3 regions of the Paenibacillus sp. FSL H8-0048 genome follow, and region 3 is predicted to be linked to each of the others. Evidence: riboswitches for the same ligand, from Rfam matches in the RefSeq annotation. Region 3 holds a riboswitch; each other region holds the start of a gene.
The links. Region 3 has a riboswitch for thiamine pyrophosphate ahead of NSU18_RS05565 (ABC transporter ATP-binding protein). Riboswitches for the same ligand answer to the same signal wherever they lie in the genome.

Region 1 (8,101 bases), 2.9 Mb from region 3:
TGAGATGCGTGCAGTCTCAGTTGCCGAAGAGCTGGCTGAGGCGGCGGAGATGCTGCGCAGTGCGGAGATCGCACTTGAGGTAGAGGGAGATGCAGCGCTGCCGGGTGTATCCGATCTGACGCAGAGTATTCTCAGCCTCTGCATCAAGGAGGGAATCACCAACATCGTTAAGCATAGCCGTGCGGACCAGTGCCGGATCAGCATCGTAATGACACCGGGCGAGGTACAGATTACGCTGGAGGATAACGGCATAGGTCCAGAAGCGAGCGGTGCGGGAGGGACGGAGCGCCGGGACGGCAACGGCATGAAGGGGATGGGCGAGCGGCTGGCCCTGATTGACGGCTCGCTGACGTTTGCTCCGGGACCGGGCGGGGGAACCCGGCTGAGCGTGGTTACACCAAGAGTAGTGAAGGATGGAAAGGATGGGGAAACAGCATGATCAGGATCATAATTGCCGAGGATCAGCGGCTGCTGCGCGGCGCGATGGCATCGCTGCTTGATCTGGAGGATGATATTGAGGTGGCGGGCGAAGCCGGGGACGGGGCGGAGGCGCTGTCCCTGATCGAACGCGTCCAGCCGGATGTGTGTCTGATGGACATAGAAATGCCGCTGATGAGCGGCCTGGAGGTGGCAGAGATACTGAAATCCCGGGGCTGTGCCACCAAAATTATTATCCTGACCACCTTCGCCCGTCCCGGCTATTTCGAACGCGGAGTGAAGGCCGGGATTCAGGGCTATCTGCTGAAGGACGAGCCGGTAGATAAGCTGGCGGATGCCATCCGCCGCGTGATGGCCGGAGGGCGCGAGGTCTCGCCGGAGCTGGTCTTCGGCAGCCTGCGTGAAGAGAATCCGCTAACTGACCGGGAGCGTGAGATTCTGAAGCTGGCCGCAGCGGGCCGCAGTGCCGGTGAGATCGCAGCGGCGCTCCACCTCTCCTACGGCACCGTCCGCAACTACATCTCAGAGATTCTCAGCAAGCTTGCGGTCAAGACCCGGATCGAAGCCGTGCGGCTGGCGGAGGAGAAGGGCTGGATGTAGGGTGACCTGGGGCTCTGTACAACTAAATCGTTTGTGTACCGCCGAATCTCCATATAGCTGTATTTGGTGCAATTAAACTAACTGTATATTCTGGTTGTGGTCCGATTGAGAGGTGGAATGGTTAGCTCAATTGTATTTTATACAACAGATGTCCCCAAAATCCGCAGCAAATCCGATTCTGTTGTACTCTGTACAGCAGAAATCTGCGAAAGTGGTGTTTTTGGGCAAATAAACAAAAATCTGCTGTACGAAATACAGCAGAAGTGAATTTTGACTGGAATATTGCAGATTCTATTGCAGTAAATACAATCAGGCAGAGTTATGCTGCTACAGACAAGGCAGTGCCGAGTCACGAAGGCTGTTGTTATGTATAGCAGGGCGCGCCACGCCACCTTTCCTGCTAAGTCACCAGCGCAGCAACCCCTCTTAACTCTGGCTCTTCGCCTGCTCCTCGCGCATCCACTGGGAGAGCTGGCGCCGCATCCGGAGGAACTCCGGCGAATCGGCGATCTCTTCGCGGCGCGGACGCGGGAAGGGGACCTCCACGGTGTGGAGGACGGAGCCGGGACGCCCCGAGAAGACGTAGATGCGGGTGGAGAGCAGCAGCGCTTCTTCGATGTTGTGGGTGATGAACAGCACGGAGCGGCGGTTCTCCTCCCACAGCTCCAGCAGCCAGCGCTGCATCTGCTCGCGGGTCAGCGCATCGAGCGCGCTGAACGGCTCATCGAGCAGCATCAGCTCCTGCGGCGCGAGCATGGCCCGCAGGAAGGCGGCCCGCTGCTGCATGCCGCCGGACAGCATGTGCGGGTAGGCCCGCTCGAAGCCGCCGAGGCCGATCTTCGCCAGCCAGTGGCGTGCCGCCTCGCGGGCCTCCCGCTTGGGGGCGCCCTGCAGCTCGCCGCCAAGCAGAACGTTGTCGAGCGTGCTGCGCCACGGGAACAGCGCGGGCTGCTGCGGCATATAGCTGATCTTGCCGCGCTGCCCGGTCACCGGGATGCCGTCCATGCTCACGGTTCCGGTATCCGGCAGCGTAAGGCCGCCGATGATATGGAACAGCGTGCTTTTACCGCAGCCGGACGGGCCGACAATGGAGACGAATTCCTGCGGCTCCACGGTCAGGGATACCTGATCCAGCACCTGCGTCTCCCGGCGGCGGTGCGTGAATGACTTGGAGATGCCGCTGACTTCAAGCGCAGGCGGCACACTCTGAGTACGCAGGCGTCCATCTACGTTCGCCTTCTCCAGTTCAATCCTCGTAAGCTCAGACACTTCGTCCAGCCTCCTTCAGTTTTATTTTGGTTGGTCCGTTTTGGATGATCTTCCCGTGCTTCTTAAGCATCCTTGCGCGGCTTCCAGCGCACCAGCCATCTCTCCAGCAGGGCAATGAGCGCGAATAACACGAGACTTAGCAGCACGATGATGGCGATGGCCACGAACATCCGGTCCGCACGGTAAGAGGACTTCTGCAGCAGCATATAATAGCCGATCCCTCTGTCGGCGCCGATCCATTCGGCCACCACTGCGCCCATCACCGCATAGGTGGCGGAGATTTTGAGCCCGGAGAACAGGGAGGGCAGGGAGCCGGGAAGCTCCAGCCGGGTGAAGATCTGCCACTTGCCCGCACCGGCCATTTTCATATAATTCAGCATCACCCGGTCGCTTTGGGCCAGCCCGCCCATGGCTGCAACAGCTACGGGGAAGAAGCAGACGAGAGTGATCAGGATAATTTTGGGCAGCAGACCGAAGCCGAACCAGATAATCAGCAGCGGGGCAAGCGCAATGGAGGGCACATTCTGGCTGAGGATCAGCAGCGGATAGATCGCCCGCTTGACCCAGGGCAGCAGGTGCAGCAGCAAGGCGGTGAGCAGGCCGATGCCTGTGCCGACCGGGAAGCCGATCAGGGTCAGCCGCAGCGTGGCGGCGGTGTGCTCCCAGATCCCTGAGGCGTTGTTCTTCGACTCACGCGCGATATCCGCGGGGCTGGGCAGCTGGTAAGCCGGGATGTGAAACAGCATGACCGAGAGCTGCCATATCCCGACAAAAAAGAGGACCGCCACAAAGGGCGGCCACACTAGCTTCCAGGTGCTTCTCACGGCCGGTATTTCTCGGTCAGCTTGTCCATGCTGATGCCGCCCGGGTTATGGGCGACCTTGATCTGTGAGATGACACTCGGACTGCCGGAGGCGATCAGCGCCTCATGCATGTCACGCACAATATCCAGCAGCTCGGACAGCTCGCCTTCCATCGTGGTCTCCAGCGGATTCACCTGATGCTTCACGCCTGACTTCTGAATGACCTCAATGGCCTTGTCCACATAAGGGATAGAATCCTCGTTGTTCGGTGTCTTGGGAATGACCTGAATGCTGAGCAATGTATTAGCCATGATGAATCCTTCCTCTCCAAGTTAAGTATAAGATTCCCGCCATGCGGGTTCATTATGATTCCGGCAAAAATTCATTCGTAAACGTACTCTCCGCATCCAGCGGCTTATCCAGCAGCTTCAGGCCGTACATCCAGTCGGCGTAATTCTTCCAGATCTCAAGCTTCTGCTCCCCCCAGCGCGGGGCGTCGTCTTTGTATTTCGGGCTAAGCCATTTCTGGCTGGCCAGCACCAGCTTGGGATCAAGGTCTGGTACAGCGTCCGACAGGACCGTCGCAGCTTCTTCCGGGTTATCGATAGCGTACTGATAGCCCTTCGACGTAGCCTTCAGGAAGGCCTTCACCACTTCAGGATGCTCGGCGATCTCCTTCTCGCTGGTCGTCAGCACCGGGGTGTAGTAATCCAGCTGCGGAGCGTAATCCTTCAGATACAGCATATCCAGCGGCTCCCCGCGCAGCTCGGCCTCCACACCGGTCCAGGCATAGAAGATCCAGGCGAAGTCAATATCCCGCTTCACGGCTGTGAAAAAGTCCGCTTCGCCGATATTCACCAGCTTCACCTTGGAGACATCCCCGCCTTCGGGGTCCATGATCGCTTTCATGGCAGCCTGCTCCGCAGGGGAGCCCCAGCCTCCGTACGTTTTGCCTTCGAAATCCTTCGGCGTCTTAATATTGCGGTCCTTCGGAGCCGCGAACCCGGAGGTATTATGCTGAATGATAGCAGCAATCGACACCAGCGGCACATCCTGCAGACGGGCCAGAGTCAGGGCTTCCTGGGCGCTGATGCCGAACTGGGCTTCGCCGGAAGTGACCATCGTATCGGACCCGGCAGCGCCGGGCTGTACAATCTGTACGTCGAGACCTTCCTCTGCGTAATAACCCAGCTCCTTGGCAGCATACAGGCCTGTATGATTGGTGTTTGGCGTCCAGTCCAGGGCAATCTTAACCTGGGTTAGCGCCTTAGGTGCATCCGTGGGTGCGGCTGCGGCTGCATCAGGTGCAGCTGTGCTGTTTCCTGCAGCAGGTGCGCTGGCCCCCGCATTGCCGCTGTTGTTTCCGCCGCCACATCCTGCTACGGTAAGCAGCAGCATGGAGCTGAGCAGGAGTAGTGCTGTTTTTTTGACTCCCATTTCTCTTTCTCTCTCCTTCCAGCAACCCCTGGTCTTCAGAGCTTACAGAAACCGTATTCCTGTACATCCTTAGAATCAAAAAAGCGTCCCGAAGATCGGGACGCCAGTGACTTGCGTGAGGGGACTTCAGCTTCAGTACCGCTTAGGGGCACTGTGCCGAATGAAGATTCCTACGCTGGCATTATCCAGATCAGGTATAAGGGTCAGTATCTTGTGGGATACAATCTCAGCCGGCCAATTCCAGCACCCCTGGTTCTATAAAGTTCACGGGTATTGCTATGTTCTTACGGTGTATTATAGACGGCAGTCCCGCCGTTGTCCACCCTCATATCTTAATCCCTCGTATAATGCCGCTTCTTGCGGCGGCTGCGGATGCCGTTCCAGATCTCTCTTACCGTTAGGCCGATACTGACGGTGATCCCCGAGAAGGTCAGGAACAGAGCCAGATACTCGAACGCGGAGTACTCCAGCATTTTGCTCCAGTCAATCTGTCCCTTCAGATCCTCGATCACCTGATTCATCCCGTAAATCCCGCTGATGACCGTGAACACGGTGAGCACCATCAGGAGCGTATCCCGCCGTTTGGCCTGGAATTTGTCCTGATACTGGAACAGGTCATTCAGCGTCATTTTCACCTCATCGAACAGGGCATCATTGCCATACACCTTACGCAGCTGAAAAAAAATCTCACGTCCCTGCGACTGCGAAATCAGCTCCAGGAAGTAGAATTTGGCCGAGAATTTGTTGATCAGGAAGATCAGATTCTCAATCTCGTCGTTATCGTGGTTGATGCGCAGCCGGGAGTGGAGGTTGGCGAGCTTCAGCAGCACGATTTTGTGGAAAATACTCAGCAGCATTCCGTAATAATACTCGCCGTACATCTGGCTGATCAAGCCTGCGGCAATCTCCGGCCTCGCCCGGCTCACGCAGCAGAAGGTCTGCTCATTGGTCATGTAGTAGGTGTCCGGCCCCCAGCGGCTATAGCAGTGCTCCCGGGTGTACTGCTTGATATAGTCCGGATCACTCGCACTCATATAGGGGCTGCCGTCGATGTTCAGACCGTCCACCTGGGAGGCCCGGTAGAGCAGCTCGACACTGATCTCTTCCTCGTCCTCCGGGAGATTAACGCCGTAGAAGGCCTGCACCAGCATCCGTTCATCGACGAAGAAGGGCAGGGTCTCGAAATAATTGCCGTTCGTCTCCGCAGGATCGAGATACGGCTCAAGCCCGGCTGCCAGATGCCTGAACACGAAATCCTCCACCCGGGCAAAAGACTTCTGATGACAATGAATGAAAGTATGCTCATCCTGAACACTTACATCCTCCAGATTGCGGAAGCGGTCGGCGAATTCCAGCACCATGCTGAAGGGGAGATTCTCCTCCTCAATAGCGACTCTTACCGTCAGGAAGCCCAGCTCGAACGGGCAGAGGAACACATCGGTCGACAGCACGCGGAAGGGAACCGTCTGGAAGGGCATTTGCAGCCCGCACAGCAGATCGTTAGCCCGGGAAAAGCGGCGGAAGGAATCCCTGTCCTTCTCACGCGGAAACAGGACATGGGCGGCAAACGGAAGATAGCTGCGCTCCATTTTCTCATGGGATACACAGTGATTCTCCCCGTAATAGGCATGTTCCAGTTCCTTGTTCTCCAGAAAAAAACGCGTAAATCCATCCTCCTGAAGGCTCTCAATCAGCTCTTGATCGACTTCCGCCTTAATTGAAAAGGGGAAAATGAATTGCAGTAAGGCGGTATGCAAAGTGGGCTCAGAATGCAGTTCAGCCATGTGTGGGTTCCATCCTTATTCACAGAATATGGACCTTGTAGTTTACATTTACCCTATTCTCCAAGCGGTCACGCTCAGCACGAATAACAGCGCGGCACAAGCGGCCAAAAGTCCCGAGGTCTGGGCGATCTGCAGATGATCCATGGACCAGCCGGTCCAGATTAGTTTTTTCAAGGATAAGACTCCTTATTAATCAATTTATGAACAGATGGCGGGATTCAGAATGAACGGGAAGGGTACACTATATTAGGCACAGGTTAATCATAAATCCAAACCGTGGACGTGAATATAAACTTAATATTCACATGAATTTGAAGGGAGCTGTGACGTCAATGGACAACAAAGAGCTGGAGAAAACAATCATACAGGTGCTGGACGACAACAGGTTCGGTTCCTTCGGCACGATTGAGGCCGGTAACAAGCCTAAAGTGCGTTATATGGCAGTATTTCATGACGGGCTGTCCATCTATCTGGCAACTAACCGCAAGACTCATAAGGTAGAAGAGCTTCAGGATAATCCGAATGCTTGTCTCTTGCTCGGCTATGAACAGGGCGGCGGCAAGGATGTACTGGAGATCGAAGCAACGGTTGCTGTAACGAAGGACGACAGCTTGCGCTCTAAGGTATGGAATGAGTCCCTGGAGAAATGGTTCAAGGGGCCGGATGATCCCGATTATGTCATTCTTGAGCTGTCACCTTCACGGATTGAATATATGGGCAAGAACGGCGGGCATGGGGTATGGCAGTCTTAAGTATATAGTCCGGCAATCCGGGCCTCTTAGGAACCTTCAAGGTTCATAAGGGGCTCTTTCTGCTGCGGCTTTCCGCATTGTGCCTTGTGCCGGAGGAATCATGCTATAATGACCTCAGGTTATCGACATCATGAGGCGGAGGGATTGCCATGAACTGTGTTGATTGTGCTGACATTGACCCGATTGAGGATCAAGGGGAGCTGAAGCTCCGCCCCTGCTCAGCTCCGCTGGCTGCGACCATCCGAAATGCCGGTTATGAAGGTTATCAGACAAGCAAGACTTGTATCATTCCATATCATTGTAAAGAAGAGCTGTTGAAGCTTATAGAAATGCTGGTGGCGGCTAAGGACGTAGCGGATTCCTTAACCGTATGCGTTAAGAGTAAAGGTGCCTCTGCGGCCCCAGACCGGTGGCTGACCTTTGAGCAGCTGAAGGTCCGCTTCGCCAATGAGAATCTGGTGTCCATCATTATGAGCCATGATTTTTGCAGCCATATGCAGCCGATTGTGAATTTCAGCGAGGAGATTGTCGGCTTTGAATTCCTGCTGCGCCCGCTGCCCCAGGGCAGTTATTTTCAGCCCTATGAGCTGTTTGAGATTGCCCGGCGGACAGGGTTTCACTCCTTCCTTGACCGGGCCGCCCGGATCTCGGCGATAGAGACCGGCAGTAAGCTGTTGCCCAAAGGCATCAAGCGGTTCATTAACTTCCTGCCCTCTTCTATTTATAATCCCAAGTATTGTCTTACGCATACTTTTGAGGCGATACGGAGGCTAGACCAGAATCCGGAGGATTATGTATTTGAGGTTGTGGAGACGGAGCAGATCAGCGATATTCCGCATCTGCGCGCCATCTTCGCCGAATACCGCCAGCAGGGGATGCGGGTTGCGCTGGATGATGTGGGCGCTGGCTATTCCACCGTTGAACTAATGTCCAGCCTCCAGCCCGATTATGTCAAGGTTGACCGCAGTCTAATCAGCTTCTGTGACCGGGATGAAGGGAAGCAGCGGATTCTTAGGGA
Region 2 (8,101 bases), 940 kb from region 3:
TCATGCGGCGCTCGACCAGTCCGCTGATTCGGTCCACGCGGTGACTTCCTCTGTAACCGTGTAACCCCGGCAATCTGCCGGAGCCCCTCAAATTGAAAATGGAGGAGATTACGATGGGTCATATTTTCTTTTTTCTGCATATGATCGGAACGCTGGCGCTTGGCTTCTATCTGGTGCTGCCGTTTATCTTAAGCGGGACGGCTAAGCTGTCCTCCCCGGCTAAGGAAGGCACGCTCAGTGCAATCGGTGGTTTCAACCGCTTTGCCCAATACGGGCTGGTGATTCAGCTGCTGACCGGCGGCTACATGATGACCAAGGGCGAGTATTCTGTACCTTGGATGATCATTGTTACGGTGCTTCTGCTGGCTATGTTCGCGTTCGGCGGAATTATGACCAAGCCTCTGCGCCTTGCTGCGGCAGGCATGAGAGAGAACCGTGATGTCTCTGCGGAGACTGCCAAGATCCGTACCATGAGTCTGCTGCTGATGGTCTCGCTGGTCGTCATGATCTTTTTCATGGTGTATAACACAATTATCTAATGAACCTGCTGCCGGATGGGTAGTAGGGTGCTTACAGCTCTGGAAGCCTCGGCCTCCAGGGCTGTTTCGTATGTCTGGAAGCACATTGCTGGAGATTGTTCCCAACGGCCGTGGATTCCGCTACACTGTGATTAGGTACTTAGTTCATTTGGGATCACATACATAGGAGCGTGGCAGTAATGATTGGAAGAAAAATAGTAACGGCGGGGCTAAGTCTGGGCTTGCTGCTGGGTTCATCCGGGGTTATATATGCGGCAGCCGATTATGAAGGACACTGGGCACAGAAGCCGATTAGCCGCTGGCTGGAAAAGGGATGGCTGAAGGGATTCGCGGACGGGTCAGTCCGGCCGGATCAGGCGATCACCAGAGCGGAATTTATCAAGTTGATCAACGGGTTCGCCGGGCTGACGGCGGAGAGCAAGGTGAAGGCCGATTTCAGCGATCTGCCTAAGACGGACTGGGCCTACGAAGAAATCTCTAAAGCACTCGATGCGGGCATTATTAAGGGTTATGGCGGCACGATTCGTCCGGGCGATCCCGTTATGCGCCAGGAGGCGGCGATTATGGTGAGCAGATTGCTGCATTATGAGACGGGGAGCACGGAGGTATTATCCATGTTCAGTGATGAGGATCAGATTGCAGGCTGGAGCCAAGCCGATGTCGCTGCTATGATCAATGCCGGAGGAATGAGGGGATACCCGGACGGACGGTTTGCTCCAAAACAAGCGATGACCCGGGCCGAAGCGATTGCACTGCTGGATTACTGCAACGTCACAAGCGGCGGCTTGCAGAGTGTAACTATCAGCCGTTCTGAGGGGCTCGGAAGCTTTGAGCCGGGAGCCATCAAATACTATAACAATGTCACCGTATCCGGCTATGATGTGCTGCTGCAGAATCTTAAGATATTTGGAGACCTGGTCTTGGAAGAAGGAATTGGCAACGGAGAGGTGGACTTGGACAGTGTTGAAGTGTTAGGGAAGGTCATCATACAGGGAAGCGGAGATCCCTTAGTGCAGCTCAAGAACACAACCCTGAACCAAGTGATTGTGCAGAAGAAGAGTGGAACTGCCCGCCTGGTAACCGAAGGTGCAACATGGGTGAAGGCGGTGTCGGTACAATCTAATGTGATTCTGGAGGAGGATCAGGGTACAGGTGCCGGGTTCACAGATATTGATCTGCCATCCGGCCCTGCAGCCGGGCTCGCAGTGATGCTTAAGGGCAATTTCGGAGACGTGAACGTTGAAGCCGATGGACCCAACCTCCACCTGCAAAAAGGCTCCATACGCACGGTCAAGACCGCTGCCTCTGCATCAGGACTTAAGATGGAGCTGGATGAAGGCACAACGGTTACTCAGGCTATTCTGAATACGTCAATGAAGGTTACGGGAACAGGCAGAGTTCTGGATGTAATTGTGAAAGAAGATGAATAGAATCCTGAATGAAAAGTTGCTCTTCTAAAGGGCGTCATGCGGAGCATAGAAGAATGTATGCGACAAACCGAATATATTTAGCATGATGATGCTCCTTAAGTGTAGCATAAGGTCTCAGCATCTCTCCCCAGTCTGGTTCTATATCCCGTTATGCCCCAGGTACTCCCGGTCCAGTATTGCATAGAAGTATTGGTTGACCCACTGGTTGTTCCAGTGTATTTCTTCCCGGAATACGCCCTCGCGGACCATGCCTAACCTGTCCAGTACCTTGATGGATGAGGTATTGTATTCATTGCACATAGCCACGACTCTGTGGGCCCTCCATTCTTTAAAAGCAAGCTTCAAGGCCAGCTGAGCCGCTTCGGTGCAGTAGCCTTGCCCCCGGTATTCAGGGAAAAGGCTGTAGCCCAGCTCCCAGCTCTCGCGCTCTTTTACATACCAGTGCAAATGCACTTCACCTGCAGGGGGTGCCTCCGGGGAGGCGAGCCGGATCACGAATTGTTTGTACCAGTCGCTATGGATTCGTTCCGCCACGGTCTTCCGGACTGCCTCCTTGTCGGTTGGAATCATATCCTCGAAGGGCCAGAGTGAGGCGTTGGTTTCAAGCGTTGTGATGAAATCGATATCGTCCGGGGTGACCGGAGAGAGTGAAATTCTTGCGTTCATTTTGCAAAACCTCCTGTTAGTATGATTTCGATCCTACAGATGTCACTATGCTGTGTTATGGTGCCGAAGCGGCCATTAACAATCCCGATGCTTGTATGATGCAGCGACGGCCGTCCGGTTCCATCGATTACCGTTCCGTTCACCAGCAAGAAGCGCTCATTTCCCATGATAGAAGCGTCCCCTCCGTTAAGGTAGTTGTCGTTCCTCACCAAGTATAGGGCTTTCCCCTTAGCGGATATAGATAATATTCTCTTTGGAAACGTTCGTTGCATACTGTACTAACGTCCCGCTAGAGGTGCCGGTGAATGAAGATTAGCTGTTTGGGCGGCTGCCAAGTGTGGTAAGTAACATAACGTACAGCCAAGCAGGCACACTGCCTGATGCATAAACACCAGACCTTAAGCCATGCTAACATGATCAATCAACATTACTGTGGACAGCGAAAGGAGAATGGATTATGCCAGACACTAACAAACAACCTGTCAAAACCCTGCCCCCGCAGGTACAGGATCAGCGCCCCGGAATTGAGAGTGAGATGAACCCGCTCCCGGAGTTTGAGACCCCGGCGTACAAGGCCGCAGGCAAGCTGCTGGGCAAGGTCGCGCTTATTACCGGAGGCGACAGCGGGATCGGGCGTGCGGTTGCCGTTCATTTTGCCAAGGAGGGCGCGGATGTGGTGATCTCCTACTTGAACGAGCATGAGGATGCGGAAGAGACCAAGCGCCAGGTGGAGCAGGAGGGCAGAAAGTGTATTCTGATCGCCGGGGACATCGGGGACGAATGCTTCTGTCAGAGCTTGATTCGTCAAACGGTTGAAGGACTCGGCAAGCTTGACATCCTAATCAACAATGCGGCGGAACAGCATCCGCAGGACCATATTGAGGACATCACAGCGGAGCAGCTGGAGCGCACGTTCCGGACGAATATTTTCTCCATGTTCTATCTGACCAAGGCAGCCATGCCTCATCTTAAAAAAGGCGCTACGATCATTAACACCACTTCCATCACGGCGTATCGCGGCAGCCCGCAGCTGCTGGACTATTCGTCCACCAAGGGAGCGATTCTCAGCTTCACCCGTTCGCTGTCGATGAATCTGGCCGATAAGGGCATCCGCGTGAACGCGGTAGCGCCCGGACCGATCTGGACCCCGCTGATTCCGTCAACCTTTGACGCGAAGAAGGTCAGTGAGTTCGGCGGCACCCAGCCGATGAAGCGCCCGGGACAGCCTGAAGAGCTGGCACCGGCGTATGTATACCTGGCCTCGGACGATTCCTCCTATGTGAGCGGACAGGTGATGCATGTGAACGGCGGCGAGGTTGTCAACGGCTGATGGGTGCGGGATGCAGATTTGTGTGCAACATATAACTTCTATTGTAAAAAGCCTAACCGCTTGCCGGCAGGCTTTTTTTCTGCGCTTGTAACTATTACAATATATTTCCGTCTATTTAGATAATTGGATATGAAAAGGGGATTGGGATGCTTAGAAAAAAAGGATTCATTCTATCGGCAGCGGGGATTTTTGTTTTTCTGGTAGTGTTCATTTATTTGACTCCTTTTGCAGGGAGACTTGTGGCAAATACAAGGTTGGAAGGATATGCAAAAAGCATTGGGATTAGAATTACACAGGAATCGCCGCCGCTACCCCTTGTTACTTCCGGTAAAACCCAAATTCCAGTTACCCAAGGCAGCTATTGCTGGGGGAATTTAGGATGTGCGGATTATACAGGAGGACAATCCATGGTACAGGGGGTTACTCCCACTGTTATAGCCTCTGGGGGGAAGATCGATGTTGCTTTTACTTATAAACCGGCACCCGATGAGGTAAACGTTCAGCAATTTGTCGATGATAAAGAAGTGCAAATTCCATTGAAGAACGGCTCTTTTAATGCTCCAAAAGAACAAGGCGTTTATTACTACGGCATATCAGCATTCTGGACAACCGAGGATGGTAAATTTTCAGAAGGGAGTTCATCTGTGGTTTTTGTAATTGAAGTAAAATCTACGAAAGAATAGCTCTAACAGGAATTATATGCTAATATACAACAAGCAAGACGAAACAACCGCATATGAACGATCACTAGGGGTGCCGCAAGGCTGAGACGGGCGTAGTTGTCCGGACCCTTTGAACCTGATCTGGTTTATACCAGCGTAGGGAAGTGGAGAACGAATATTGCAGCGGGGTACACGGCTCATCCCGGTATTCCTGCTTATATTCCAGACTGCTTCCTTATGGGAGTGGTCTTTTTTGTGTTGGCGCGCGGTTTAGAATGAGCTGGAACAGACGGGAGGGGAAAGAGTGTTGTATGAGATTCATGCGGTCTCGGACGGGCGGCTACAGCCTGAAGCGCTGGCGGAATGGGCCGTTGCGGTACATTCTATGGTGGATTATATCCATCTCCGCGAAAAAGCCATGTCCGCCCGCGAATTGCTGGCGGCGGCACAGCAGATGCTTCAGTCCGGGGTTCCGTCTTCGAAGCTGGTCATTAATGACCGGATCGATGTTGCCCTGGCCGCCGGGGCAGGCGGTGCACAGTTAGCCTGGCATAGCCTTCCGCCAGCCGCAGTGCGCGGCCTTGCACCCGGCCTGCGGATCGGCAGATCGGTCCACTCGCGGGAAGAGGCGGCGGAGGCTGGAAGGCAGGGAGCAGACTTCTGCCTCTACGGGCATGTGTTCCCTACGGCCTGCAAGCCCGGACAGCAGGCACGGGGACTTGCGCAGCTGGCCGAGGCTGTCCGCTGGAGCCGCATACCGCTGATTGCGCTCGGCGGGATTACCCCGGGCAATGCCGGAGCGGTGCTGGCTGGGGGGGCGGCTGGCATTGCGGTCATGTCGGGGATCTGCGGAGCCCCAGATCCGGTGGCAGCGGCCTTGGCCTACAGGGCAGCGGTTCACAGGGTGGCAGAGCAGTCTTGTAACCCATGAGATGGATCAAGTAAAAGGCGCGGCAGGAGGTGAACAGACATGATCGTGACCGTTAACGGGAAGAGGCACAGGCTCGAAGAGAGCTGCCGGACACTGGAGGATCTGCTGGCCCGGCCCGAGTGGGCCGGTAAGCTGGTAATTGTCGAGCTGAACGGTGAACTTGCCGGCAGAGAGGTTTATGGAGAGACACTGCTTAGCGAGGGGGACCGGGTGGAGCTGGTTCATTTTGTAGGCGGAGGCTAAACACAAAGACTTATCCCAGGAGGCGTTAAGATGCAAGATCCATTGATGATTGGCGGCGTGACTCTAACCAGTAGACTATTCATTGGCACCGGAAAATACAGCCGTAACACCCTCATTCCCGAGGTCATTACGCGATCAGGCTCACAGGTTATTACCGTTGCCCTGCGCCGGGTAGACCCGGAGAGCAGTGACAATATTGTCAGCCATATTCCTTCCCATATGACCTTGCTGCCTAATACCTCAGGTGCGCGCACCGCAGAAGAGGCGGTACGGATTGCCCGGCTGGCGAGATCGGCGGGGCTGGGCAACTGGGTGAAGATTGAGGTCATCAACGACCAGAAATATTTGCTGCCGGATAACATGGAGACGATCCGGGCGACCGAGGTCCTTGCAGCAGAGGGCTTCGTGGTGCTTCCGTACATGAGTCCTGATCTGTCCGCTGCCCTGCGGCTGAAGGCAGCGGGGGCTGCGGCTGTGATGCCGCTAGGGGCACCGATCGGGTCCAACCGCGGGCTGCAGACCAAGGAGCTGATCCGGATTCTGATCTCCGAGACGGATCTGCCGGTGATCGTGGATGCCGGAATCGGCAGACCGTCCGAGGCGGCTGAGGCGATGGAGATGGGCGCTGCTGCGGTCCTGCTCAATACAGCGATTGCCACCGCTTCAGATCCGCTGCTGATGGCAGAAGCCTTCCGCGCTGCGGTATCCGCAGGGCGCAAGGCTTATCTTGCCGGACTGGGGCCTGTAGAAGAGACGGCGGCAGCCTCTTCACCGTTGACCGGGTTCTTGGCCTGACAGATGGAATAGGGAGGAGAGGAACGGTTATGAGCTTTTATGAGACGATGACCCGGCTGGAGCAGCTTCCTTACGGGACGCTATGGAGCCGGTATACGGCAGAGGATGTGAAGCGCGCGCTTCGTGCAGAGCAAGTCGATGAAGAGGGGCTGATGGCCCTGCTGTCACCGGCAGCGGAGCCTTATCTGGAGGAGATGGCACAGAAGGCGCACCGTTTAACGCGTACGCATTTCGGCCATGTGATGCAGTTGTTCACACCTATGTATCTGGCTGATTTTTGCGTGAATCACTGCACGTATTGCAGCTTCAGTTCTATTTATGATTTTCCGCGCAAAAAACTGACGCTGGAACAGGTCGCCCGGGAAGCAGAGACCATCGCAGCCACGGGCCTGCGCCACATTCTGATACTGACCGGAGAATCCCGGAGGGACAGTCCGGCTGGTTATGTGAGAGACTGCGTGGATGTGCTGCGCGGATACTTCTCCTCCGTCAGCATTGAGGTGAATCCGCTCTCGACAGCCGAATATGCTGAGCTCAGAGAAGCCGGCGTGGACGGTCTGACGCTCTATCAGGAGGTCTACCACCAGGAGACTTATCGTACGCTGCATGTAAAAGGCCCCAAACGCGTCTACCGCAACCGGCTGGATGCTCCCGAGCGGGGCTGTGAGGCCGGCTTTCGTTCAGTAAATATCGGGGCCCTGCTCGGCATGTATGAATGGCGGCAGGAGGCGCTGGCCACTGCGCTGCATGCGAGGTATCTGCAGGACAAGTACCCGGAATGCGAAATCGGGTTGTCGACGCCCAGATTCCGTCCTTACTTAGGCGAATTCAACCCCGCAAGCGACGTAACCGACCGGGCGCTGGTGCAGATCATCCTGGCGTACCGTCTATTCCTGCCGCGCTCCGGCATCTCGCTGTCCACACGTGAGCCTGCCGCTCTGCGCGATCATCTGGTCCAGCTCGGCATCACGAAGATGTCCGCAGGGGTATCCACCGAAGTGGGCGGGCATTCCCTGGAAGGGGGAACCCCGCAGTTTGAAATCTCGGACAACCGCAGCGTGGCTGAGATGGCCGAGATGCTGCGTTCGCAAGGACTCCAGCCGGTATTCAAGGACTGGGATATCCTGTCCGAGCCGCTTGGCTTGAGTAGGCAAGCTGGTTTGGCTTAGTTTCATGTGACCAAACTGGATGTAAGTTACCCTGATCAGGCTGACCGGATGAATTAAAACTGAACAGATTAATCGAATCTACTTGAACAGATTAACCAAATCAAGTTAAACTGACCAGACATACTAATGAATCTAAGTTGACCAGACTGACTAAATCAACTGAACTTAATCAGACTAATTCAATCAACTTATATTGACCAGAATAATCGTGCCTGACTTAACCTGCCCGTTTGCAAATAACCCGCCATGAGGCGGGTTATTTGCATTGTATAAGCGTTCTGGGCTGCGCGTGGGCCGGATATATGCGGAAAACCGAATACAATCGCTAGCGCGAAG
Region 3 (8,101 bases):
TTCCGTCAGACTATGTGCGGAGACTCCGATGATCTTATGCTCACCGAGCTGCTCCCGGATCAGCCGGGCAGGCAGGTCATCCTGGCCGACATGAATGCCATCGGCATCCAGCGCAGTTGCAAGCTCCAGGTCATCGTTTACGATGAACGGGATGCTATAGCTCCGGCATATCTGCAGGAGCTGTTGCCCCAGACGGAGCAGAGCGGCACCTTTAAGCGCAGCGGGACCCTTTTCCCGGAACTGGAACAGAGTAATGCCCCCGTCAGCGGCAGCGGTTAATGTCTCCTCCGGCGAGAGGCGGCAGTTCACACTGCCCATAATGAAGTACAGCTTCAGCAGTCTGCGCATATCCTCGTTGTCAATCCGTGTCATAGCGTGATCCCCCTTGATCTCATCCGGTTCCCGTAAGCAAAATGATTCGTCGGCCCCTGCCCGGCCCCGATGTTCAGGCTATCCTCAATCGCCGCTTGAATGAAGACCTTGGCGGTCTGGACAGCTTCTGGCATGGAATGGCCCAACGCAAGACCTGCCGTCACCGCAGCTGAGAAGGTGCAGCCGGTTCCGTGAGTATGCTTCGTCGCAATCCGTGGACTGGACATGTAATGGAATTCCCTTCCATCATAGAGAAGATCCACCGCCTCGTCTCCCGAAGGGTCATGTCCGCCCTTCAAAATAATGTACTTGGGTCCCATCCGATGAAGCAGTCTTGCTGCCTGTTCCCGGTCTTCCCGGCCCTGAATCTTCATTCCCGTCAGCATCTCTGCTTCAGGAAGATTGGGCGTAATGGCGAGCGAAAGTGGAAGCAGGCTTGTAATCAGGGCCTGCACTGCCTCCTGGAGCAGCAGCTGTGAGCCGCCCTTGGCGACCATGACCGGATCGATCACCAGCTTTTGCTGCCAGCCGTACTGCTGCACTTTACCGGCAACCACGCGGATAATGTCACTGCTGAACAGCATCCCTGTCTTAATGGCATCCGGCGGCAGATCACTGCCGATCGAATCCAGCTGGGCAGCAACGGTTTCCGGCTCCATCGGATAGACTCCCTGAACACCAAGTGTGTTCTGGGCAGTGAGTGCAGTAAGTGCAGACATGCCGTACACTCCCAGCTCCTGAAAAGTCTTCAAATCCGCCTGGATCCCGGCCCCGCCGCCGCTGTCAGAGCCGGCAATGGTCAACGCTTTGCGTATGCTAGTCATCTTGTTCTCTCCTTTGGGGTGCACGTTTTAGGCTTCGAGCAGCTTCAGCCGTGAGCGGCTGCTGTATTGCTCCGGGGTCACCAGCGCCAATTGGTTCAGGAACCCAATTTGGAAGCTGCCCGGACCTTGGTCTTCAGCCGCCTCAGCAGCAAGCTCTGCTGCCACGCCGTAGAAGGAGAGGGCCTCGGCAGCCGCCTCAAGCACATCGCCTCCGCATACGGCAAGAAATGCACCCACCACAGCACTTAACAGGCAGCCGGTTCCGGTCACCCGGGTCAGGATGGAGTGCCCGTTGCTGGCGATATAAGTGCGCTTGCCGTCTGTGATGATGTCTTCCTTGCCGGTGATAATTACGACACAATTCAGCTTCTGCGCCGCCTTATTCGCTAGAGCGACTACATCGCCTTCGCCTGCTCCGGCATCCACGCCTTTGCTTGCCCAGCTCACCCCGGCTACATTGGCAACCTCGGCCACATTGCCGCGAAGCGCTGTAAGCTGAAGCTCACTGAGCAGCTTAGCCGTAACATCGGTGCGGTAGGCGGTAGCCCCGGCTCCAACGGGATCAAGCACGAGCGGCACATGGTGGCGGTTAGCAGCCTTCCCGGCTTCGATCATGGAAGCAATGGCGGCTTCATTCAGTGTGCCGATGTTCAGCACAACCGCCCCGGACATGGCGGCGACATCCGCTACTTCTTCAATGGCATCGGCCATGAATGGCGAAGCTCCCAGAGCCAGCAGCCCGTTCGCAGTGAAGTTAGCAACTACGATATTCGTGATATTATGCACCAGCGGGTTCGCCTGGCGTACTTTGGACAGATAAGACATATGAATTCCTCCTAAAGATGTAATTAAAAATTAATAAAAGCATTCTTAACATCCACTTCTCCAGCCAGCAGGCCGTTCTCGCTCAGCCACTGGTTCACCTTCTCCCATGAGGCGCTGTCCTGGTAGCCGAAGGGCTGGGAACCGGCATCCATCAGCGGCAGCAGGATCTCCAGACTGCGCTTCTCAATCTTTTCATCCAGCGGCGCGGTGTCCTCCTGATGGGAGAGCAGCAGCTTCAGCGCTTCATCCGGGTGATCCGCTACATACTGCTGGCCTTTTCTGATAGCATCCACGAATTTCTGATAAAAGCCCTGTGAATCCTGCAGTCCCTGCTCACTGGCGACCAGCACCAGCTCATAATAATCCGGGACCCCGTAATCCACGGGATTGAAGGAGCGGACCGGATGGCCTTCCTGCTCCAGAATCAGCTGCTCATGATTGATGAACCCGCCCATAATTCCATCTACCCGCCCGGTAGAGAGAGCAGGAATCAGCTCAAAGCCGACATCCACCAGCTTGAGGGAGGAAGGGTCTCCGCCGTCGCTCTTGACCATCGTATTCAGCATCGCTTCATATAACGGAACGGAGGAATATCCGGCTTGTCTGCCTGACAGCTCTCCCGGGCGGGTAATGCCGCTGTCTGCGGCTACCATGAGATGATTCATCGGGTGGCGCACCAGCGCAGCGATCGACTTGACCGGAATCTGCTCGCCACGTGCCATCAATACCTGCGGCTGATAGCTGAGTGCCAGATCCACCTTTCCCGCCGCCACCAGCTTCAGTGCATCATTGGTATCGGCCGGCATCTGAATCTCAACTTCCAGACCTTCCGCAGCGAAATAACCTTCAGCCTCTGCCGCGTACAAAAAAGAGTGAACAGCATTGGGGTACCAGTCTAGCATAATCGTAAGTTTATGGGCTCCATCTTTAGCCTCAGCCCCTGCCCCAGAGGTGGCGGTAGTAACAGCCGGAGAGCCGGAGGCCGCCGGACTATTCGTATTGGCGCAGCCTGCCAGGACAGGCAGCATACAGAGCAGCAGAACGGACAGCAGCATGGCTGGCCTTGAGATTGCATGGTACAGATAACGGGTATAGCGGATAGTAGTCATGAATAACGTCCTCTTTTCTTCAGAATAAACTTCTCCAGCGCGGCGACTGCCAGAAACAGCAGGATACCGAGTATAGATAACAAGACAACAGCAGCGAACATCTTGGCGGTCTGGAGATTCCCGGCCATTCTGCGGCTGAAATAGCCCAGCCCTTCGCTGCCCCCAAGCCATTCCCCGATCGTTGCGCCAATCACACAGTACACTGCCGACAGCTTTAGACCGGAGAAAAAAGAGGGCAAAGCCAGCGGAACGCCCACCTTCCTTAGAATCTGCCAGCGGTTCGCGCCGTACGTCAGCAGCAGCTCCCGGTAGGCGTCTGTATTCTTGGACAAGCCATCATAGGTGCCAATGACCACCGGAAAGAAAGCGGTCAGGAAGACAACGGCGACCTTGCTCCATAAGGTGTAGCCGAACCACATGATGAACAGGGGCGAGAGGGCGATCAGCGGAACCGTCTGGCTGATAATCAGCAGCGGATACAGCGCCTTGGCCAGCGGACTGAACAGGTGCATGGCGATTCCCAGCAGGCTGCCGCAAATCACCGACAATGCGAAGCCTGTGAGTACCTCCAGCAGTGTAGCAGGCAGATGCACCCCGAATAACAAGCGGCGTTCCTCCAGTAAGGCCTTGCAGATGGCGGACGGAGCCGGAAGGATGAAGGGAGGAGCCAGCCCCAGGCAGGCTACAGTCTCCCAGACCGCAAGCGTCAGCAGAGCGAGAAGGACTGCTGGAGCGTAATGCTGGAGCAATCTTCTAGGGGCGGCGGTTCTCATATAGCTTCAGCTCCAATTCCTGGCGCAGGGCGGCGAACTGCGGTTCATAGTTCAGACTGTGATGGCGCGGACGGGGGAGGGCGGTTGAGAATTCCTGCATACCGCTGCCCTCCCGGCCAGTCATTAGATAGATTCTGTCACTAAGCAGGAGCGCCTCCTCCAGATCATGGGTGATGAACAGCACTGTCTTGTCCAGCTCCGCCCATAACTCCAGCAGCCAGCGCTGCAGCGAGCGCTTCGTAATGGCATCAAGCGCCCCGAACGGCTCATCCAGCAGCAGCAGGTCATTCCCGGCCGCCACGGTGCGGAGGACAGCCACACGTTGGCGCATTCCGCCGGACAACTCCTGCGGATAAGCTCCTTCGGTCCCGTCAAGGCCGAAGCGCTGCAGCAGGGTGCGGATCTCGGCCATAGCGGCTGCTTTGGGACGGCTGCGCTTGAGCTCCCAGGGCAGCAGACAATTGTCCATTACGGTCCGCCAGGGTAGGAGGAGATCCTGCTGCGGCATGTAGGCGACACTGCCCAGTCTCTTCGCTGCTGCAGCGGACTCGGCTCCGTTCAGCATAATCCTGCCGCTGCCGGGCTCCAGCAGACCGGCGATGATTTTGAACAAGGTGCTTTTGCCGCATCCGCTTCCGCCTACGACAGATATGAATTCGCCGCGCTGCACATTCATGGATAGCCCTGAGAAGACGGGGGTCCGGGATGAACCGGTCCCGAAGGCATAGGACAGATTGCTAATGTTGATCATAAGACTATGTATGAAGCCTCCTCGGATTGAAATATTTACTGCGCTGAACACCAAAAAGCCCCATTCATTCCCGGAGGCAATGAATGGGGCGGAAGGTACAGTCAGCTGCGGCCCTGTGACGGGAACCACTGATACATTCTGCTCCACTTCCCTCCGCTGGTATGATCCAGATCAGGTTCAAAGGGTCCGGAGCTTAAGCTCCGTCTCAGTCGGCCGACTCCCCTAGTGAATAATGCTGCTATTGAATTCGTAATTGCTACTTAATATACCACAAATTCCCCTCTTGTAAAGAGCAGGCGGTCAGCGTTTTGCCAGTCCGGTCACGAACAAAGCGACGATGCCCCTGGAGATGTCCAGCTTGGAGGAGTGGTGCCGCTTCTGCTCATACAGGTACAGATCGGGACTGAGGACAGAGATTAAGGCCGTAGCCGCAAAGGCCGGATCAATGTCAATAATCTCACCGCCCGCCGCAGCACGCTGCAGCAGCTCTGTCATCATCACCCCCAGCCGCTGGAAAAAAGGATGCTCAAACTGGGTCAGCTGCTTCTTGCCGGTGAACTCGGCTTTGATCATATTCAGCAGCTCGGCATATTGCTCAATGAAATCGGCAATCTGCTCAATGCTGCTCTGCAGCTGAGCTAGCGCCGGAGCTTCACCGGCACTGGCAGCGACCTGCTGCTCCAGACTGGACAGGAATTGATCTGCGCTGCCCTTCAGCAGGGCAGAACAGATCTCACCCTTGTCCGTGAAACGGCGGTACAGGGAGCCTTGCCCTATACCTGCCCGCTTGGCAATGCTGTACATGCTGACCGCCTCAAGTCCGCTCTCGGTGAATAACTGGCGGGCAGCTTCAAGAATCCGCTGTACATAAGGATCGGCGGACTCCGGAGGGGAGGATTCTATGGCTTGCGGAGCTGACGGAGGAAGCAGTGCAGCATCGGTGTCTGGCTTGTTCATGAGGACCCCTTTCAGAAATGAATCAGTGATTTACAGAAAAACAAATAAAAGAATTGACACAACGGACAATTGTCCGTAGACTATGAATTGCAATTACGGACAGTTGTCCGTTCACTCATTATATAGAACAATCTGCCCGCAGGTCAATGTAGAACGCGGACAGCTTTAGGAGGAGAAGAGACATGGATCAGACCTTGAAGCAGGAAGCCGATTTCCGGCTGTCCAGCATTCTGGTTCCGCTGCTGGCCATTATTGCAGGCGTATTTATGGTTGTGCTGGACAGTACGGCAATGAATGTAGCCTTGTCCAGGCTGGTAGTGGATTTCAAGACGGATCTGCATACACTGCAGTGGGTAGTTACGGGTTATATGCTGGCTCAGGCTTCCGTTATCCCGTTGTCAGGCTGGCTGTCTGACCGGTTCGGAGCCAAGAAAGTCTTCCTGACGGCGGTCATTGTGTTCACGATAGGCTCGATTCTGTGCGCTACACCAAGCAGCGCCGAATGGCTGATTGTGTTCCGGGTCATTCAGGGACTTGGCGGCGGCTGTGTGCTCCCTGTCGGGATGGCCTATGTGTACAGACTTGCTCCCAAAAGTAAGGTTGGCGTAGTCATGGGCATTATGGGCATTCCCGTTCTGTTCGCACCGGCTATTGGTCCGGTATTGTCGGGCTGGCTGGTTGAATACCATTCCTGGCGCTGGATCTTTCTCATTAATATTCCAATTGGCATCATTGCGGTGCTGATTGGACTGCGCAAGCTGCCGAATGCGGCGAAGAACAGCGTGCCCGGCATGGATAAGTTCGGTATGGTTCTGGGTCCGCTGGCCTTTGCTTCGTTAACCTACGGGGTTAGCCAGGGCGCCCAGAGCTGGACCTCCGAGAAAACGCTGATCGGGCTGCTGCTGGGCGCTGTGGCGCTGATCGCTTTTGTCATCGCAGAGCTGCGCTCCAAGACACCGCTGCTGGAGCTGCGGATTCTGAAGTCCGTAGATTTCACGACAGGAATCATCGTGCAGTGGATCGCCCAGTTCGGCTTATACGGCGCGTTATTCCTGCTCCCGCAATTTCTGCAACAGGCCCGCGGCTTCGGTGCATTTGATACCGGTCTGACGCTGCTGCCGCAAGCGATCGCTTCCGGGCTGATGATGCCGATTGCCGGGATACTGTTCGACCGGATCGGTGTGCGCTGGCTCGTGGTCTGCGGCCTTAGTCTGGTCTCCGGGGCGTTATTCCAGTATTCGCATGTAGACCTTACCACGCAGAGCCGGGACCTGATCCTTCCGCTGATCATGTGCGGGGCGGGCATGGGGATGATGATGATGCCGATGAACACGCATCTGCTCAACAAGGCGCCTAGCCACCTGGTGAACCGGGTAACCTCGCTGACGAACTCGATGCAGCAGGTAATTACTTCGCTGGCCGTTTCGACGCTGGTTACCATTCTGACCGCAAGAACAACGGCGCGTGGCATAGAGATGCAGGAAGCGGCGGCGGCTGCCGGGAAAAGTTCCGCAGGCGCTTCACAGCAAGCGTTGCTGCTGGCTAAGCAAACCGTATTATCGCAGGGCTTCGCGGACACGTTCCACATTATGATGTTTGTCGCGCTTGGCGGTGCGGTCCTTGGACTGCTGCTGCGCCGGGGCCGCCATTCTGGAACAGAACGTTCTAAGGAGAAGGCAACGCCAGAAATCATGCACGTATAGTAATACCCATATAGAAGCAGAGCTTATGTTGTCCATAGAGCAGCGATTCTCCTTTTCCGGGAGGGTCGCTTTTTGTGTTGCAGGAGCAGAATTTGGGGCAAGCTAAGCTATGGGAAATCAATATACGGTGTCTATAAAGAAGATACGAGAGGGGATTCATCGAATGAAAAAACTTAGTCTGACTATTATGCTGCTCCTGACCATAGTCACGGCTGCGGCTTGCGGAAGCAACAATAATGACAAGACAGCAACGGGCGGCAATACCGGGGCTGAACCTACGGCAGCGGCTACAGAGGGCGCAGCTTCCGGGCAGCAGAATAGTCTGGAGGCCGTCAAAGCCAGCGGCAAGCTGCGCATCGGAACAGAAGGAACCTACGCACCGTTCACCTTCCATGATGCGGACGGCAAGCTGACGGGCTTCGATGTCGAGATTGCCGAGGAAGTGACCAAGCGTTTGGGTGTGAAGCCGGAGTTCATTGAGACACAGTGGGACGGAATTTTTGCCGGGATGGATGCGAAGCGCTTCGATGTGATCTTCAATGAAGTCTCCATTACCGATGAGCGTAAAGTGAAATATGATTTCTCCGATCCGTATATTGTCTCCAAGGCTGTGCTGATCGTTCCTGAAGATAATCAGGATATCAAGACCTTCGCTGATCTGAGGGGTAAAAAAGCCGGCCAGTCGCTCACCAGCAACCTCGGCAAAATCGCCACAGACAACGGTGCCGAGATCGTATCCACCGAGGGCTTCAATCAGGCGATTGATCTGCTGACCTCCGGCCGGATC

Region 1: it holds a riboswitch for thiamine pyrophosphate, as region 3 does, so the genes downstream of both, NSU18_RS17465 (ABC transporter substrate-binding protein) here and NSU18_RS05565 (ABC transporter ATP-binding protein) in region 3, are expected to answer to the same signal.
Region 2: it holds a riboswitch for thiamine pyrophosphate, as region 3 does, so the genes downstream of both, NSU18_RS09570 (thiamine phosphate synthase) here and NSU18_RS05565 (ABC transporter ATP-binding protein) in region 3, are expected to answer to the same signal.

The regions. Positions count from the first base shown of each region.
Region 1 is NZ_JBBODF010000001.1:4,120,113-4,128,213, reverse strand. It holds gene NSU18_RS17490 (sensor histidine kinase) at 1-439, shown strand, start outside; gene NSU18_RS17485 (response regulator transcription factor) at 436-1,038, shown strand; gene NSU18_RS17480 (ABC transporter ATP-binding protein) at 1,465-2,289, opposite strand; gene NSU18_RS17475 (ABC transporter permease) at 2,370-3,131, opposite strand; gene NSU18_RS17470 (thiamine-binding protein) at 3,128-3,421, opposite strand; gene NSU18_RS17465 (ABC transporter substrate-binding protein) at 3,474-4,547, opposite strand; TPP riboswitch at 4,698-4,808, opposite strand; gene NSU18_RS17460 (hypothetical protein) at 4,880-6,331, opposite strand; gene NSU18_RS17455 (hypothetical protein) at 6,380-6,505, opposite strand; gene NSU18_RS17450 (pyridoxamine 5'-phosphate oxidase family protein) at 6,664-7,083, shown strand; gene NSU18_RS17445 (EAL domain-containing protein) at 7,233-8,101, shown strand, end outside.
Region 2 is NZ_JBBODF010000001.1:2,201,237-2,209,337, reverse strand. It holds gene NSU18_RS09600 (hypothetical protein) at 114-539, shown strand; gene NSU18_RS09595 (S-layer homology domain-containing protein) at 719-1,969, shown strand; gene NSU18_RS09590 (GNAT family N-acetyltransferase) at 2,108-2,635, opposite strand; gene NSU18_RS09585 (hypothetical protein) at 2,632-2,802, opposite strand; gene NSU18_RS09580 (SDR family oxidoreductase) at 3,093-3,965, shown strand; gene NSU18_RS09575 (hypothetical protein) at 4,112-4,648, shown strand; TPP riboswitch at 4,705-4,807, shown strand; gene NSU18_RS09570 (thiamine phosphate synthase) at 4,932-5,558, shown strand; gene thiS (sulfur carrier protein ThiS) at 5,598-5,801, shown strand; gene NSU18_RS09560 (thiazole synthase) at 5,832-6,596, shown strand; gene thiH (2-iminoacetate synthase ThiH) at 6,626-7,765, shown strand.
Region 3 is NZ_JBBODF010000001.1:1,266,114-1,274,214, reverse strand. It holds gene thiE (thiamine phosphate synthase) at 1-372, opposite strand, end outside; gene thiD (bifunctional hydroxymethylpyrimidine kinase/phosphomethylpyrimidine kinase) at 369-1,196, opposite strand; gene thiM (hydroxyethylthiazole kinase) at 1,224-2,021, opposite strand; gene NSU18_RS05575 (ABC transporter substrate-binding protein) at 2,045-3,130, opposite strand; gene NSU18_RS05570 (ABC transporter permease) at 3,127-3,903, opposite strand; gene NSU18_RS05565 (ABC transporter ATP-binding protein) at 3,884-4,654, opposite strand; TPP riboswitch at 4,786-4,888, opposite strand; gene NSU18_RS05560 (TetR/AcrR family transcriptional regulator) at 4,955-5,611, opposite strand; gene NSU18_RS05555 (DHA2 family efflux MFS transporter permease subunit) at 5,794-7,314, shown strand; gene NSU18_RS05550 (amino acid ABC transporter substrate-binding protein) at 7,478-8,101, shown strand, end outside.